Regions from separate parts of the Nonomuraea sp. NPDC050202 genome, predicted to be linked through region 1. Evidence: riboswitches for the same ligand, from Rfam matches in the RefSeq annotation. Region 1 holds a riboswitch; the other holds the start of a gene.

Region 1 (7,469 bases):
GACGAAGCCCCCATGACGGGCGACGAAGCCCCCATGACGGGCGACGGGGCCGCCGCCACGGGCGACAAGCCCCCCGTTACGAGCAACGAGGCCGCCGTCACGAGCAGCTAGGCGTGGGGGCGGTGTTCGTGCCGTTCCAGGAGCCCAGGAACCCGAACGTGGTCGATGCCCCGGGCGCGAGCAGGCCGTTCCACGAGGCGTTGCGCACGGTCACCGAGGACCCGCTCGCGCTCAGCGTGCCGCCCCAGAGCTGGGTGATCTGCTGACCGCCCGCGTACGTCCACGCCACGGTCCACGCGGACCTGGACGTGGTTCCGGTGTTGGTGACGGTGACCTCGCCCTGGAAGCCGCCCTGCCACTGCCCGGTGGTCTTGTACGTGGCCGCGCATCCACCCGGGGGCGGAGGCGTGGTGGTGGTGACGGTGGGCGTGGCGGTGCCGCCGCCGGCCAGGGCGTCCACCAGCGCCGGGTACCACTTGTCGGACATCTTCTGGTCACCCGAGGCGTTCGGGTGCACCCCGTCGTAGGTGTCGGTGCTCGTGCTGAAGCCGGTCCACTGGTCCACCACGACGATCGGCGACTGCGGGGTGGTGGTCGCGGCGGCCCAGGCGGGGATGGCGTTGTTGAAGTTCACGGTGCGCTGGGCGCATTCGGCGCAGGAGGACGGGTTCATCGGGATGATCTTGGCGACGAGGATCTTCATGTTCGGGTTGCTGGAACGCATCTGGTTCACCAGCGTGGTGAAGGAGCCGAGGATCGTCGCCGGCGCGATGTTGCTCCACACGTCGTTGGTGCCGAAGTGCATCAGCACGATGTCGGGCCGCGTGGCGGAGAGCCAGCCGGGCAGCAGGTTCTGGCCGGCCACGTTGGTCGCGAGGTAGCCGCCGTGTCCCTCGTTGTCGCCGTCGTGGGCCACCCCGCAACCCTGCGGCGGGAGGGTGCCGACGAAGTCGATGTTCGTGTGGCCGGCGCTCTGGAGGCGGTTCCAGAGCAGGGCCCGCCAGCAGCCGGGGGATCCGGTGATCGAGTCGCCCAGGGGCATGATCCTGATGGGGGCGGCGCTGGCCGTGGCCGTCGCGGTGGCGAATAACACCGCCGCGGCCAGGGCCGCCAGCGCGGCCAGCACGGAGCCGGTCTTGCTGCGCATCGTGTGCTCTCCCGTCGTAAGCCTGCGCAGATCGTAGGAGCGGCGGCTCGGCGCCGGGAAGCGCGACGATCATGGCGCGGTGCTGACCTGGGAGTACGGATGTAACTTTCAGCGGCGTACCACCGCGAGCGGGCACGGCGCGTGGTGCAGCAGGGCCTGGCTGATCGAGCCGATGAGCATCCCCGCGAGCTGCCCGTGCCCCCGCGACCCGACCACCAGCAGGTCGGCGCGCATGGAGGCCTCCTTGAGCACCTCCACCGGATGCCCGTGCACGACCTCCGCGATCACGTGCACGCCCGGATGCCGCTCCCGGTGCCCGGCCAGCGATTCCTTCAGCGCACGCAGCGTGTCCTGCTCGCTCTCGCGGGAGGCCGGCTCGAAGCCGCCCGGATGGGGCCAGGCCCAGGCCCGTACGGCCCGCAGCCGCGTGCCGCGCAGCTCGGCCTCGGCGAAGGCGAACTCCAGCGCCCGCGTGGCACCGGGTGAGCCGTCTGCCCCGGCCACGATCTCACCGCGCCGGTACGCGGGCGGCTCGTGGATCAGGACGACGTCCGTACGGGCGTGCGCCGCCACCCCGTACGCGACCGATCCGATCAGCAGCCCCCGCACCCCGCCGATCCCCCGGCTGCCCACCACCAGCAGCTTGGCCTCCTGGGACGCCTTGACCAGCGCCGAGCGGGGGTCGCCCGGCAGCAACACGCGCTCCATGCGCACCTGCGGCCACACGCGTCGCGCGCGGTCGCAGGCGGCGGTGAGCACGGTCTCGGCGCCGTCGCGCATCCACTGCGCCACCTCGGCGTAGTGGACGGCGCCCTCGCACACCCACTTCGGCACGGCGTGCGCCACGGTCAGCGGCTCCTGCCGCAGCTCGGCCTCGGCGGCGGCCCAGCCGGCGGCCTCCAGCCCGGTACGGGAGCCGTCCACACCTACGATGATCATGACAGTGCGTAACACTCCACCTCGGCACGGCGGAACGGCAGCCCCTGTGCCTCGGAGTCGCGGGCGCACCTGCGCTCGGACTTGCTGAGCTTGAGCGTGCCGCAGACGGTCACGCCGGAGTACGTCCGGCAGTCGAGCGCCGGGTCGGCTCTGCCGACGCGGTACATGCGCTCGACCGCGGCACGGCACTTCGCCTTTCCCGTGTCGGAGTAGCGGCACTGGGCGATCAGAGTGTCGTACTGTTCCTGGCTGACTTCGTGCTGATCCATGCCGTCCCCGGCGGCTGCGGTGGCGCCGGACGCGGCCATCACGACGAGTAGTCCTGCGACAGCGGCGAATCTCTTCATGTTTCCCCTGATGGGGACCGTACCGCTCACGGCGATCGCCAAACCTCCGCGGCGAGGTTTCGGGCGTGGTGGGGCGTGGGTACGATCACCGCCGTCCAACGCGGGAGCCCGGTGGGGACCGGGCTGAGAGGACGGCTGACAGCCGCCGACCGCCAGAACCTGCTCCGGATAATGCCGGCGAAGGGAGTTTGCGCGATGACGAACGCGCGCTTTTCCAAGGTCTACACCGGTGAGCTGCGGGTGCCGATGCGCCAGGTGCACCTGTCGAACGGCTCGTCGGTGACCCTGTACGACACCTCGGGCCCGTACACCGACCCCACCTACGAGCCGGACCTGCGGCGCGGACTGCCGCGCCTGCGCGAGCGGTGGATCCGCGAGCGCGAGGAGGCGGGGCAGCCGGTCACGCAGGTCGGGTGCGCCCGGCGCGGGCTGGTGACCAGGGAGATGGAGTTCGTGGCCGTGCGCGAGGGCGTCACCCCCGAGTTCGTACGCGAGGAGGTCGCCGCGGGCCGGGCCATCATCCCCGCGAACGTCAACCATCCCGAGTCCGAGCCGATGATCATCGGCCGCAACTTCCTGGTGAAGATCAACGCCAACATCGGCAACTCCGCCGTCACCTCCTCCATCGAGGAGGAGGTCGAGAAGATGACCTGGGCCACGCGCTGGGGCGCCGACACGATCATGGACCTGTCCACCGGCGCCGACATCCACGAGACCCGCGAGTGGATCCTGCGCAACTCGCCCGTCCCGGTCGGCACCGTGCCCATCTACCAGGCGCTGGAGAAGGTCAAGGGCCGGCCGGAGCTGCTGTCGTGGGAGGTCTACCGCGACACGCTGATCGAGCAGTGCGAGCAGGGCGTCGACTACGTGACCGTGCACGCGGGGGTGCGGCTGGCGCACGTGCCGCTGACCGCCGGGCGCAAGACCGGCATCGTCTCGCGCGGCGGCTCCATCATGGCCGCCTGGTGCCTGGCGCACCACCGCGAGAGCTTCCTGTACGAGAACTTCGCCGAGATGTGCGAGATCCTGGCCCGCTACGACGTGTCGTACTCGCTGGGTGACGGCCTGCGTCCCGGCTCGATCGCGGACGCCAACGACGAGGCCCAGTTCGCCGAGCTGCGCACGCTGGGCGAGCTGTCGGGGATCGCCCGCGAGCACGACGTCCAGGTGATGATCGAGGGGCCGGGCCACGTGCCCATGCACAAGATCAAGGAGAACGTCGACCTGCAGCGCGAGCTCTGCGACGACGCCCCGTTCTACACGCTCGGCCCGCTCGTGACGGACATCGCGCCCGGCTACGACCACATCACCTCGGGCATCGGGGCCGCCATGATCGGCTGGTACGGCACGGCCATGCTCTGCTACGTCACCCCCAAGGAGCATCTCGGCCTGCCGGACAAGGACGACGTCAAGACCGGCGTGATCACGTACAAGATCGCCGCGCACGCCGCGGACCTGGCTAAGGGCCACCCGCAGGCCCAGGCGTGGGACGACGCGCTGTCGGACGCGCGGTTCGAGTTCCGCTGGGAGGACCAGTTCGACCTGTCGCTGGACCCCGAGACGGCGCGCTCGTTCCACGACGAGACGCTGCCGGCCGCGCCCGCCAAGACCGCGCACTTCTGCTCGATGTGCGGGCCCAAGTTCTGCTCGATGCGGATCAGCCACGAGATCAGGCAGGCGGGGTACGCGGAGAAGGCGGCCGAGTTCCGCCGGCTCGGCGGCAACATCTACGTGGAGTGACCCTTTGTCCCATGTCCGAAACCGCAGGTCTGGACAGAGATGACGTGGTGTCCGGCTCTTCCGGTGGCAACGTGACAGGTGAGCCCGGCGCGGCATGGCGAGCGCCGGGGATTCCCGCGACCACCGGAAGAGAGGATCTCTCGTGTCCTTCGCTGCTCGTATGGCCGGTCTTCGCAACCGGGCGGCCGTCGGCGGCGACGGCAAGGGGCACAAGACGTTCCAGACCGCCTCGATCGTGTCCGTCAAGGACGCGGGCCGGGCCTAACCCGGCAGCGTCTCGCCGCCGATCGGGGCCAGCACCTCGCCCGTGTAGTACGACGACAGCCGGTTGGAGGCGAAGAAGACGTACGAAGGGGCGATCTCGTCCGGATCGGCGGCCCGCCCCATCGGCACCTGCTTGCCGAACTTCTCCACCTTCTCCTCCGGCATGGTCGCCGGGATCAGCGGCGTCCACACCGGTCCCGGCGCGACGGCGTTCACCCGGATGCCGCGCTCGACCAGGTTCTGCGCCATGGAGTAGGTGAAGGCGTTGATGGCGCCCTTGGTGGCGGCGTAGTCGATCAGCGACTTGTTGCCGCGCAGGCCGTTGATCGACGAGGTGTTCACGATGGCCGCGCCCTCGCGCAGATGCGGGAGCGCGGCCTTCGTGACGCGGTAGTAGCTGTGGATGTTGACCGCGAACGTGTGCTCCCACTGCTCGTCGTCCAGCTCCTCCAGGCCGCTCACGGGCTCCTGGTAGGCCACGTTGTTCACCAGCACGTCCAGGCCGCCCAGCTCGGACACCGCCTGCTCCACCACCGAGGCGCAGTGGGCGCGGTCGCCCAGGTCGCCGGGCAGCAGCACGCAGCGCCGCCCGGCCTCCTCGACCAGCTTGCGGGTGTGCGCGGCGTCCTCGTGCTCGCTCAGGTACGCGATCGCGACGTCCGCGCCCTCCTTGGCGAACGCCACCGCGACCGCCCTGCCGATGCCCGAGTCGCCGCCGGTGATCAGTGCCTTCTTGCCGCTGAGCAGGTCACGGCCCACGTAGTCGCGCATCTCGTCGCGCGGCTCCGGCGCCATCTCGCCGGTGTGGCCCGGATAGGGCTGTTTCTGGGGTGGTGGTGTTTGCGACATGTCCAGCGGCCTGCCCTTGATCGGGTATGCCTAACGCCAGCTATTTCACGAATCCCTGTGACCTGAGCCAGTCGCGGGCCACCAGCACGGGCACGTCGCCGTCCACGTCCACCTGGGCGTTGAGGGCGCGCATCACGTCGTCGGTCAGCCTCGCGCTGATCGGCGCGAAGATCCGGGCGATCTCCGGATGCGCGTCGGCGACCGGGCGGCGCAGGGTCACCGCCGCGTTGTACAGCGGGAAGAAGTGCCTGTCGTCCTCCAGCAGGACCAGGTCGAGGGCCTTGATCCGGCCGTCGGTCGTGGTGACCATGCCGAGCGTGCACTGGCCGCCGGCGACCGAGTTGTACAGGACGCCGACCGACAGCCTGCGCACGTTCCCCCTCGGGACCTCCTTGCCGTAGGTCAGGCCGTAGCCCCTGAGCATGCCGAGGAAGCCGTCGTCGCGGCCGAAGGTCTCGTGGTCGACGCAGAACGTGCGCCGCGCCACGGGGACCTTCGTCATGTCCGAGATCTTCCTCAGCCCGTACCTCTCGGCCGTGGCTCGGGTGACGCCGATCGTGTAGCTGTTGTTCAGCGGGGCCGGTGGCAGCCAGACGATGCCGTTCTCGCGCAGGTCCAGGTCGCGTACGGCCTCGTACTGCCGTGTGCGATCCGGGATCGGCTTCGCCTGGCCGAGGTAGGTGATCCAGCCGGTGCCGGTGTACTCCCACATCAGGTCGGCGTCGCCCCTGGTCAGCGAGGCGCGCGCGTTCACGCTGCCCTGCACGTTCGTCTGGTCGGCCACGTCCGCGCCGGCGGCGGTGAGGGCGAGCACCGCGATCTTGCCGAGCACGAGCTGCTCCGTGAACTCCTTCGACGTCACCCGGATCCGCGCGCCTTCGAGGCCGGGCACCGGCCGGATGCTGCCCGGCTCGACCGGCGGCACGAACGACGACGCCGGCCGCAGCCCGCACGCCGTGACCGCGACGAGCAGCAGCACCGCCATGAGCACCCTCACGAGAGCCCCTTCGGCGACAGGTAACGCTGCGCGAGCCCGGCCAGCCAGTCGATGAACAGCGCGAGCACCGCGATCAGCACGCACCCCGTGACCAGCACCAGGTTGCGCTGCGTGCTCACCCCCGCGGTGATCAGATCGCCGAGCCCGCCGGAGCCGATGAACGCCGCGATGCCCGCCGTGCCCACGTTCAGCACCAGCGTGGTGCGCACCCCCGACAGGATCACCGGCACCGCCATCGGCAGCTCCACCTTGAACAGCACCCCGGCCGCCGACATGCCGATGCCCCGCCCCGCGTCCACCAGCCGCGGGTCCACCTGCTCGACGCCCACCATCGTGTTGCGCAGCGTCGGCAGCAGGCTGTAGGCGAACAACGCGACCACCGCCGTCCAGAACCCGATGCTGAACAGCACTGCCAGCAGCACCACCAGGCCGACCGCCGGGGTGGCCTGGCCCAGGTTCACCAGGGACAGCACCACGGGCGTCGCCCTGCGCAGCGCCCGCCTGGTGAGCAGCACGCCCAGCGGCAGCGCCACCACCAGCACCAGCACCGTCGAGAAGAACACGAGCTGGATGTGCTCCCAGGTGCGTCTGAGGAGGAACGTCAGGTTCAGCGAGCCCCGCTCGATGCTGTCGAGCGGCACCACCTGCGTGTAGACGACCATCGCGACGCCGACGACCAGGTAGCACAGCGGCGGCAGGAGCACGTGCCACGACCGCCCGATCCGCGGCTCGGGGGTGGTGGCCTCCCTGGCCGCCGCGCTCTCGACCGTCACGGGGCCTCGCCCCTGCGCAGGCGGCGCTCCCGCTCGCGGGCCTTGATGCTCTGGATCGCGTTCTGCACCGTCGCCAGCGACAGCGCCCCCGCGTACGCCCTGCGCCTGCCGAGCACGGGCAGGAAGTCGGTGTCGGCGTTGAGCAGCGTCTCCAGGGCGTCCTGCAAGGTCATGCGGTGGCCGATCGAGCCGGTGATGGGCTCGCCGGCCGTGCCGACCGGGCCGTGGACACCTTCGAGGTCGCTCAGGGCGACCCACCTGAGCGGGCGGCGCATGCCGTCGAGGACCAGCGCGTAGCCGCGGCCGTCGAGCTCGACCTCGCGCACCAGGTCGCGCGCGTCCATGTCCTCCGTCGCGTACGGCACCTGGTCCAGCTCGATGTCGCCCACCTGGGTCAGGCGCAGCAGCCGCAT
Region 2 (7,469 bases), on a different contig from region 1:
AGGGCCGCGACGTACTGGTCGGACCCGAGCAGGCCGATCTCCTCGGCCGCCCAGAACGCGAAGCGCACCTTGTTCTTGGTCGGGACGAGGGCCATCTCCTCAGCGATCTCGAGGATGGCCGCGCTGCCCGAGCCGTTGTCGTTGATGCCCGGCCCCTCCGGCACGCTGTCGAGGTGCGCGCCGACCATGACGACGTTGCGCGGGTCGCCGAAGCGGCTCTCGGCGATCACGTTGTCGTTGGTGCCGAGCACGAGGTTGGCGTCGACCTTGAGCCGGACGGTGGCGCCGGGCGTGGCCGCCAGCTCGTTGCCCACGGCGAAGTCGGCGAACACCATGGGGATCCCGGCCCGCCACTCGCCGATGTCCAGCGCGTAGGCGTCCGTGCGCCCCGGCTGGCCCTCGTTGAAGACGATGATCCCGGACGCTCCGGCCCGGGCCGCGTTCATCACCTTGTTGACGAAGGGGCAGGTGCCGCGCTGGATGAGCGCGATCCGGCCGGGGACGAACCCGGCGAAGTCGGAGGCCTCGCAGCCGCTGGTGGAGCTGGGCGCCGGGGCCGGCGGCAGGGTCAGGTCCACGCCCTGGACCTGGGCGGTCACGTCACCGGCCGGGGAGGGCTGGAAGGTGAAGAAGTCGTCGTTGGGCACGTACGACTTCGCGGTCGGCGCGGTGAGGTCGAGCACGGGCGGGCTGTTCTCGCTCCAGCTCTCGACGTAGTTGATCGGCTGGCGCGTGACCTTGTAGCCGGCCCTGCGCAGCTTGCCCTCGACGTACGCCACGGAGGCGTCGTAGCCGGGAGTGCCGGCGGCGCGGTTGCCGCCGTTGGCGTCGGCGATGGCCTGGAACGCGTCGAGATGCTTCTTGACGTTGGTGCCCTTGACCTTCTTGACGAGCACCTTGGCGAAGGCGTCGTCGAGGCCGCCCGCCTGCGCGGGCACGGCCGTGGCCAGGGGTAAGGCGAGGACGGCGATCAGGACGGTGATGATTCTTCGCATGCAGGTCCCCCCATGGGTTACCAGGAACGCGGCCTTTCCCCCCGAGGCGCCGCTGCCCGAACGTAACCCGGCGAAGAATCAGCGTGAAGACCCACTATTGTCGCAAATATGCGACATCACTCCTCGCGCCGGGCGCGGGCGCGCCGCTTGCCCTCGTGCATCGCCTGCACGCGGGCGATCGGGATCGTGTGTCCCTCCTCGATCAGGTCGGCGGGCAACCGCTGCGGCCCGGGCATGTGCTCGGCCCACGGGTCGGCGTCCTTCAGCAGCCCCGGCGCGGTGCGCACGGTGAAGTCCCGCGGCGACACCCGCTCCAGCTCCGACCAGGCCAGCGGGAAGGAGACGGGCACGCCGGGCCGGATGCGCGGGCTGTAGGCGGCCACCACCGTGGCCCCGCCCGCCCGGGTGGAGTCGAGGAACACCTTGCCCTCGCGGTCCTCCCGGATGAACGCCGTGGTCGCCAGCGTCGGGTCCAGCCGCTCGGCCCGCGCCGCCAGCGCCCGGGTGGCCGCCGCGAGGTCGTCCATCGCCGTGCCCGCCACCACGGGCACGAACACGTGCACCCCCTTGGCGCCGCTCGTCTTCACCGCGCCCGCCAGCCCCATGTCCTCCAGGGCCTGCCGGACCAGCAGCGCACCGCGCACCGCCAGCGAGAAGGAGTCGTCGTGCTCGGGCGGGTCGAGGTCGAGCACCAGGTGGGTGGCGTGCTCGCCGGCGAACAGCGCCGGGTGGTACTCCACCGCCCGCTGGTTGGCGAACCACAGCAGCGTCTTCCTGTCGTCGCACAACGCGTACGTCACCTGCCTGCGCGACGCCTCCGCCCACATGGACACCGACCGCACCCAGTCGGGGGCGTACTTGGGCAGGTTCTTCTGCATGAACGGCGCCTGCCCCGGGCGCACGCGGACGACCGAGAGCGGGCGGTCGCGCAGCACGGGGATGATGCGGTCGCGGACGGCGTCGAGGTAGTCGACCAGGTCGCGCTTGGTGGCGTCGGCGCCGTCGAACAGCGGCTGGTCCAGGTTGGTCAGATCGACCCCGTCACGCGTCTCATCAGCGGCCACCCGCCCTACGATGCCGATCCTCGAACGTGTGGTCAACAACGACGCCTGTTAGAGTAGGCCGTTGACGCGGGGTGCCCGGAGGGCCGGGCTGAGATCACACCCGTCGAACCTGATCTAGCTCGTACTAGCGAAGGGACGTCACAGCCGTGAGCGCTGTTCCCAAAGTCCTGTCCATCGCGGGCACCGATCCCAGCGGCGGCGCCGGGATCCAGGCGGACCTGAAGACCTTCTCCGCGCTCGGCGCGTACGGCATGACCGTCGTCACCGCGCTGGTCGCGCAGACCACCACCGGCGTGACCGGCATCCACGAGGTGCCGGCCGAGTTCGTGGCCCAGCAGCTCGACACGCTGCTGACCGACGTGCCGGCCGACGCCGTGAAGATCGGCATGCTGGGCAACGCGCCGCTGATCAAGGCGGTGGCGGCGGCGCTCGACACCTACCGGCCCGCGTACGTCGTGCTCGACCCCGTCATGGTGGCCAAGAGCGGCGACCGGCTGCTGCCCGCCGACGCGGTGGCCGCGCTGCGCGAGACGCTGCTGCCCCGCGTGCACCTGATCACCCCCAACCTGCCGGAGGCGGCCGACCTGCTCGGCGAGAAGCCGGCCGCGAGCCTGGCGGAGATGCACGACCAGGCGCAGCGGCTGCGGGCGCTGGGCGCGCGCCAGGTGCTGCTCAAGGGCGGCCACCTCGACGGCGACACGTGCGTGGACGTGCTGGCGACGCCGGAGGGCACGATCGAGCTGGCCGCGCCCCGCGTGGACACCAGGAACACGCACGGCACGGGCTGCACGCTGTCCTCGGCCATCGCGGCGCTGCGCCCGCGCCACGACGACTGGGCGGGCGCGGTGCGGGCGGCCAAGGCGTACCTCACCGAGGCGCTGCGCGCGGCCGACAGCCTGCACGTCGGCCACGGTCACGGCCCTGTCCACCACTTCCACGCCATCTGGTGAGCGCACAGGACATGTTCTGCGACGACGTCTGGCAGCGCACGGCCGAGCTGATGCGCGCCGTCCACGAGCACCCCTTCATCACCGCCCTCGGCGACGGCACCCTCGACCGCGAGCGGTCCGGGTTCTACATGGTGCAGGACGCCCGCTATCTGGAGGCGTTCTCCAAGGCGCTGGCCACGGCCTCCGTCCGGGCCAGCGCCGCGGACGACGCGGCGTTCTGGGCGCAGAGCGCGCACACGGCGCTGGCGGCCGAGCGCATGTTGCACGCCGGGTACATCGAAGAGCTCGACGCCAAGGGCCCCACCTCGCCTACGTGCCTGGCGTACTCGTCGTACCTGCAGGCCACGGCCCTGACCGCGCCCTACCCGGTGATCGCGGCGGCGGTGCTGCCGTGCTTCTGGATCTACCAGGACGTCGGCACGGCGCTGCTGGAGCGCGTCGGCGACACCGCCGGCCACCCGTACGGCAAGTGGATCTCCACCTACGCCGACCCGGGCTTCGCGGCCTCCGTCGAGCAGGCCAAGGCCATCGCCGACCGGCTCGCGGCCGCCGCCGGCCCGGACACCCGCGAGGCGATGGCGCAGGCGTACTGCCGGGCGGCGGCGTACGAGTGGATGTTCTGGGACAGCGCGTGGCGGCGCGAGAGCTGGCCCACGGAGCGGTGGCTGACCGCTTAGGGCGGCCCGCAGAGCGGTGGCTGACCGCTTGAGGCGGCCCGCGGAACGGTGGCTAGCCGCTTGAGGAGGCCCTGGCGATCATCTCCTTCTCCTCGCGGGTGGCGATGAGCCCGGCGGGGGCGTAGATCTTCGACTCCTCGAACGGCGCCTCCGTGCTGGGCAGCGGCTCCCGCAACCGGATCGCCTTGATCCACACGCGGGCGGCGTCGAGGATCACCACGATGATCAGGATCGCGAACAGCGCCGCCAGGATGCCGTCCACGGTGGAGTTGACCACGATCTGCCGCATCGCGCCGGTCGTCTTGGCCGGCGCGAGGAGCTGCCCCTGGTCGAGCGCCGTCTGGTAGCGGTCGCGCTGGGCGAAGAAGCCGAGCGTCGGGTCGGGCGAGAACACCTTCTGGTAGCTGGCGGTCAGCGTGACCGCCACGTCCCAGGCCAGCGGCACGCCCGTCACCCAGGCCCATTTGAGCCGCCCGCTCTTGATCAGCAGGGTCGTGGCCACGGTCAGCGCCACGGCGGCCAGGAGCTGGTTGGCGATGCCGAACAGCGGGAAGAGCTGGTTGATGCCGCCGAGCGGGTCGTTGACGCCCTGGTAGAGGAAGTATCCCCAGGCGGCCACGACCACGGCGCTGGTCACGACCAGCCCCGGCCACCAGCTCACCCGCGAGATCGGCTTCCACAGGTTGCCCAGCGTGTCCTGGAGCATGAACCGCCCCACGCGCGTGCCGGCGTCCACGGTGGTGAGGATGAACAGTGCCTCGAACATGATCGCGAAGTGGTACCAGAACGCCTGGAGACCCGCCCCGCCGAGGAAGCCGGAGAAGATCTGCGAGATGCCCACGGCCAGCGTGGGCGCGCCGCCCGTCCTGGCGATCAGCGTCTCCTCCTGCACGGCCGCGGCGGCGGCCTGCAGCTCTTCCGGCGTGATGACGAAGCCCATGTTCGTGACCGCCTCGGCGGCGGTCTGCACCGTGGCCCCCACGACGCCCGCCGGGGAGTTCATCGCGAAGTAGAGGCCGGGGGTCAGCACGCAGGCCGCCGTGATCGCCATGATGGCCACGAACGACTCCATGAGCATGGAGCCGTAGCCGATCATCCGGACCTGGGTCTCCTTCTGGATCATCTTCGGCGTCGTGCCGGACGAGATCAGCGAGTGGAAGCCCGACAGCGCCCCGCAGGCGATGATGATGAACACGAACGGGAACAGCGACCCGGCGAACACCGGGCCCTGCCCGCTGAAGGCGAAGTCGGTGAAGGCCGTGGTCTGCAGCGGGGGCGCGGTGACGGCGATGCCGATGGCGATCAGCACGATCGTGCCGATCTTCATGAACGTCGACAGGTAGTCGCGCGGCGCGAGCAGCATCCACACGGGCAGCACCGCCGCGACGAACCCGTACGCGATCAACCACAGCGCCAGCGCCGACGGGCTCAGCGTGAAGAACGGCGCCCAGCTCGACCCCTGCACCCAGCCGCCGGCCACGATCGACAGGATCAGCAGCGCGACCCCGATGACCGTGGTCTCGACGACCTTGCCCGGCCTGATCACCCGCAGGTAGAACCCCATGAACAGGGCGATCGGGATCGTCATCGCGATCGAGAAGACGCCCCACGGCGACTGCGCCAGCGCGTTCACCACGACCAGCGCCAGCACGGCCAACAGGATGATCATGATGGCGAAGACCGCGATGAGCGCCGCGGCCCCGCCGATCGGCCCGATCTCCTCGCGGGCCATCTGCCCGAGGCTCCTGCCGTTGCGGCGCATGGAGAAGAACAGGATCACCATGTCCTGCACGGCCCCGGCGAAGATCACCCCCGCGATGATCCAGATGGTGCCGGGCAGGTAACCCATCTGGGCCGCCAGCACGGGCCCCACCAGCGGCCCCGCGCCGGCGATGGCGGCGAAGTGGTGACCGAACAGGATCCGGCGGTCGGTCGGCTGGTAGTCGATGCCGTTGTCGAGCCGCTCGGCGGGGGTGGCCCTGCGGTCGTCGGCGCGCAGCACCTTGCGCACGATGAAGCGGGCGTAGAACCGGTAGGCGATGGCGTACGAACCGAGCGCGGCGCACAGCAGCCACACCGCGTTGACGTTCTCGCCTCTGGACAGGGCGAGCACGGCCCACCCCACGGCGCCGACGATGGCCACCGCCGTCCAGATGATGATGGAACGCACCTTCACCGATTACCTCCCGTAGTGAGGGCCATAGAGGGGGCGGCCCAGACAGCAGCGCAGACCGGCGTCCGGCGGCAGATCGGAGACGAAGCGCCGCCAGCGCCACAGCGGGCGGCAGTCGATCGTGACGGGGAGGTCGGCGAGATGCAGCCAGGCGGTCGGATGGGCGAACACCAGGTCGGTCGGCCCCAGCGGGCGGGCCCGGCGGGGCAGCTTGGCCCGGCTCAACGCCCTGACCGAGAATTCCCCCGCGTCCGCGCAGCAGAGGCCGGTCACATGCCAGTCGAAGAAGATCACTTCTCCGTCGCGGAGCGCTTCACGGGCTGCGGAGGTGAGCGTGATACGGGACATCTGGGGCTCCTGAAGATCAGGCAGCTCAGAATCAACACGGGCTTACCCGCCGTGGTCACTTCCGAAACGGCAGGAGCGCCCCCCGTTTTCCCGGGAGGCGCTCCTGCGTCAGAAGGTCACTGCTTCCACGGCTCGAAGTACGCCACCGTGGCGAAGTCCACCTCCAGCGCGAACGGCGGGGTGCCGCCGGTCGCGCTGGAACCCGTCACGAAGATCCGGACCCCTTCGGCGCCGGTCGCGTCCACGGCCAGGCCGTGGGCGTTGTCCGAAGCGCCGACCGCGCCGTCGTAGCGGCCCACCCAGAGCTGCTCGCCGCTCCCGGCCTCGTACGCGACGGTCACGTAGTCCGTGCCCTTCGCCTGGTCGTCGGCGCTCTGGCCGGCGATGACGACCTTGCCGCCGTCCGGCGTCACCCTGACGGCCCAGGCGTAGTCCTCGTTCTTGGCCTGCCTGTCGAAGCGCTGCACCCAGGACCGCTGCCCGGTGGCCGCGTCGTAGGCGAGGGTGGTGAAGTCGGAGCCGGTGCCCTCGCCGGTGGTGTTGCCGGTGACGTACAGCCTGCCCTGGGCGAGCGTCAGGTCGTGCGGGGTGTCGCTCTGGCGTCCCGGCCCGTCGTAGCGGTCGGCCCACAGCTCCTTGCCTGTGGCGGTGTCGTACGCGACCGTCATCACGTCGCTCTGGGTGTCCTGCGTGTCGATGCTGCCGGTGAGGTAGACCGCGCCGGCGTCGGCGGCCATGCCCGAGGGCACGTCGATGCCGTTCGCCGGGCCGTTGTGCCGGGCCGTCCAGAGCTGCCGGCCGGTGGCGGCGTCGTAGGCGACCGTGCCCCAGTCGGAAAGGCCTGTGCCCTCCTCGCCCTGGCTCTGGCCGCTGACGAAGAGCTTCGTGCCGTCGGGGGTCAGCTCGATCACGCGGGCGTCGTCGGTGCCCTTGCCGGGGCCGTCGTAGCGGGCCTGCCACTTCTCCTTGCCGTCGGCGGTGTCGTAGGCGGCGACGAAGTAGTCGGCCTCGCCGTTGTCGCCGACCGTGGTCATGCCGGTGACGTAGGCGGTCCTGCCGTCGGGCGCGACCTTCACCCCGTTGGCGTGGTCGGCGTGCGCGTTCGCCGCGGTGTAGCGGGCCGTCCAGAGCGGCCCGCCGGAGGCCGCGTCGTAGGCGAGCGTGACGGCGTCGGTGCCGGTCTCCGTGCCGGCGCTGATGCCCGCCACGAACAGCTTGCTCCCGTCGGGGCTCAGCTCCAGCGCGAACGGCTCGTCGTAGTT

The links. Region 1 has a riboswitch for thiamine pyrophosphate ahead of thiC (phosphomethylpyrimidine synthase ThiC). Riboswitches for the same ligand answer to the same signal wherever they lie in the genome.
Region 2: it holds a riboswitch for thiamine pyrophosphate, as region 1 does, so the genes downstream of both, thiD (bifunctional hydroxymethylpyrimidine kinase/phosphomethylpyrimidine kinase) here and thiC (phosphomethylpyrimidine synthase ThiC) in region 1, are expected to answer to the same signal.

Annotation. Positions count from the first base shown of each region.
Region 1 covers NZ_JBFALF010000033.1:92,294-99,762, reverse strand. Annotated here, with positions in the region: gene AB0I79_RS48700 (YbaK/prolyl-tRNA synthetase associated domain-containing protein) at 1-111, shown strand, start outside; gene AB0I79_RS48695 (cellulose binding domain-containing protein) at 98-1,147, opposite strand; gene AB0I79_RS48690 (universal stress protein) at 1,256-2,086, opposite strand; gene AB0I79_RS48685 (hypothetical protein) at 2,083-2,433, opposite strand; TPP riboswitch at 2,524-2,636, shown strand; gene thiC (phosphomethylpyrimidine synthase ThiC) at 2,629-4,173, shown strand; gene AB0I79_RS48675 (SDR family oxidoreductase) at 4,435-5,286, opposite strand; gene AB0I79_RS48670 (glycine betaine ABC transporter substrate-binding protein) at 5,327-6,283, opposite strand; gene AB0I79_RS48665 (ABC transporter permease) at 6,280-7,056, opposite strand; gene AB0I79_RS48660 (ABC transporter ATP-binding protein) at 7,053-7,469, opposite strand, start outside.
Region 2 covers NZ_JBFALF010000036.1:104,904-112,372, reverse strand. Annotated here, with positions in the region: gene AB0I79_RS50695 (M28 family metallopeptidase) at 1-995, opposite strand, end outside; gene AB0I79_RS50690 (ATP-dependent DNA ligase) at 1,112-2,059, opposite strand; TPP riboswitch at 2,117-2,212, shown strand; gene thiD (bifunctional hydroxymethylpyrimidine kinase/phosphomethylpyrimidine kinase) at 2,206-3,009, shown strand; gene AB0I79_RS50680 (TenA family protein) at 3,006-3,686, shown strand; gene AB0I79_RS50675 (carbon starvation CstA family protein) at 3,739-5,862, opposite strand; gene AB0I79_RS50670 (hypothetical protein) at 5,866-6,207, opposite strand; gene AB0I79_RS50665 (S8 family serine peptidase) at 6,324-7,469, opposite strand, start outside.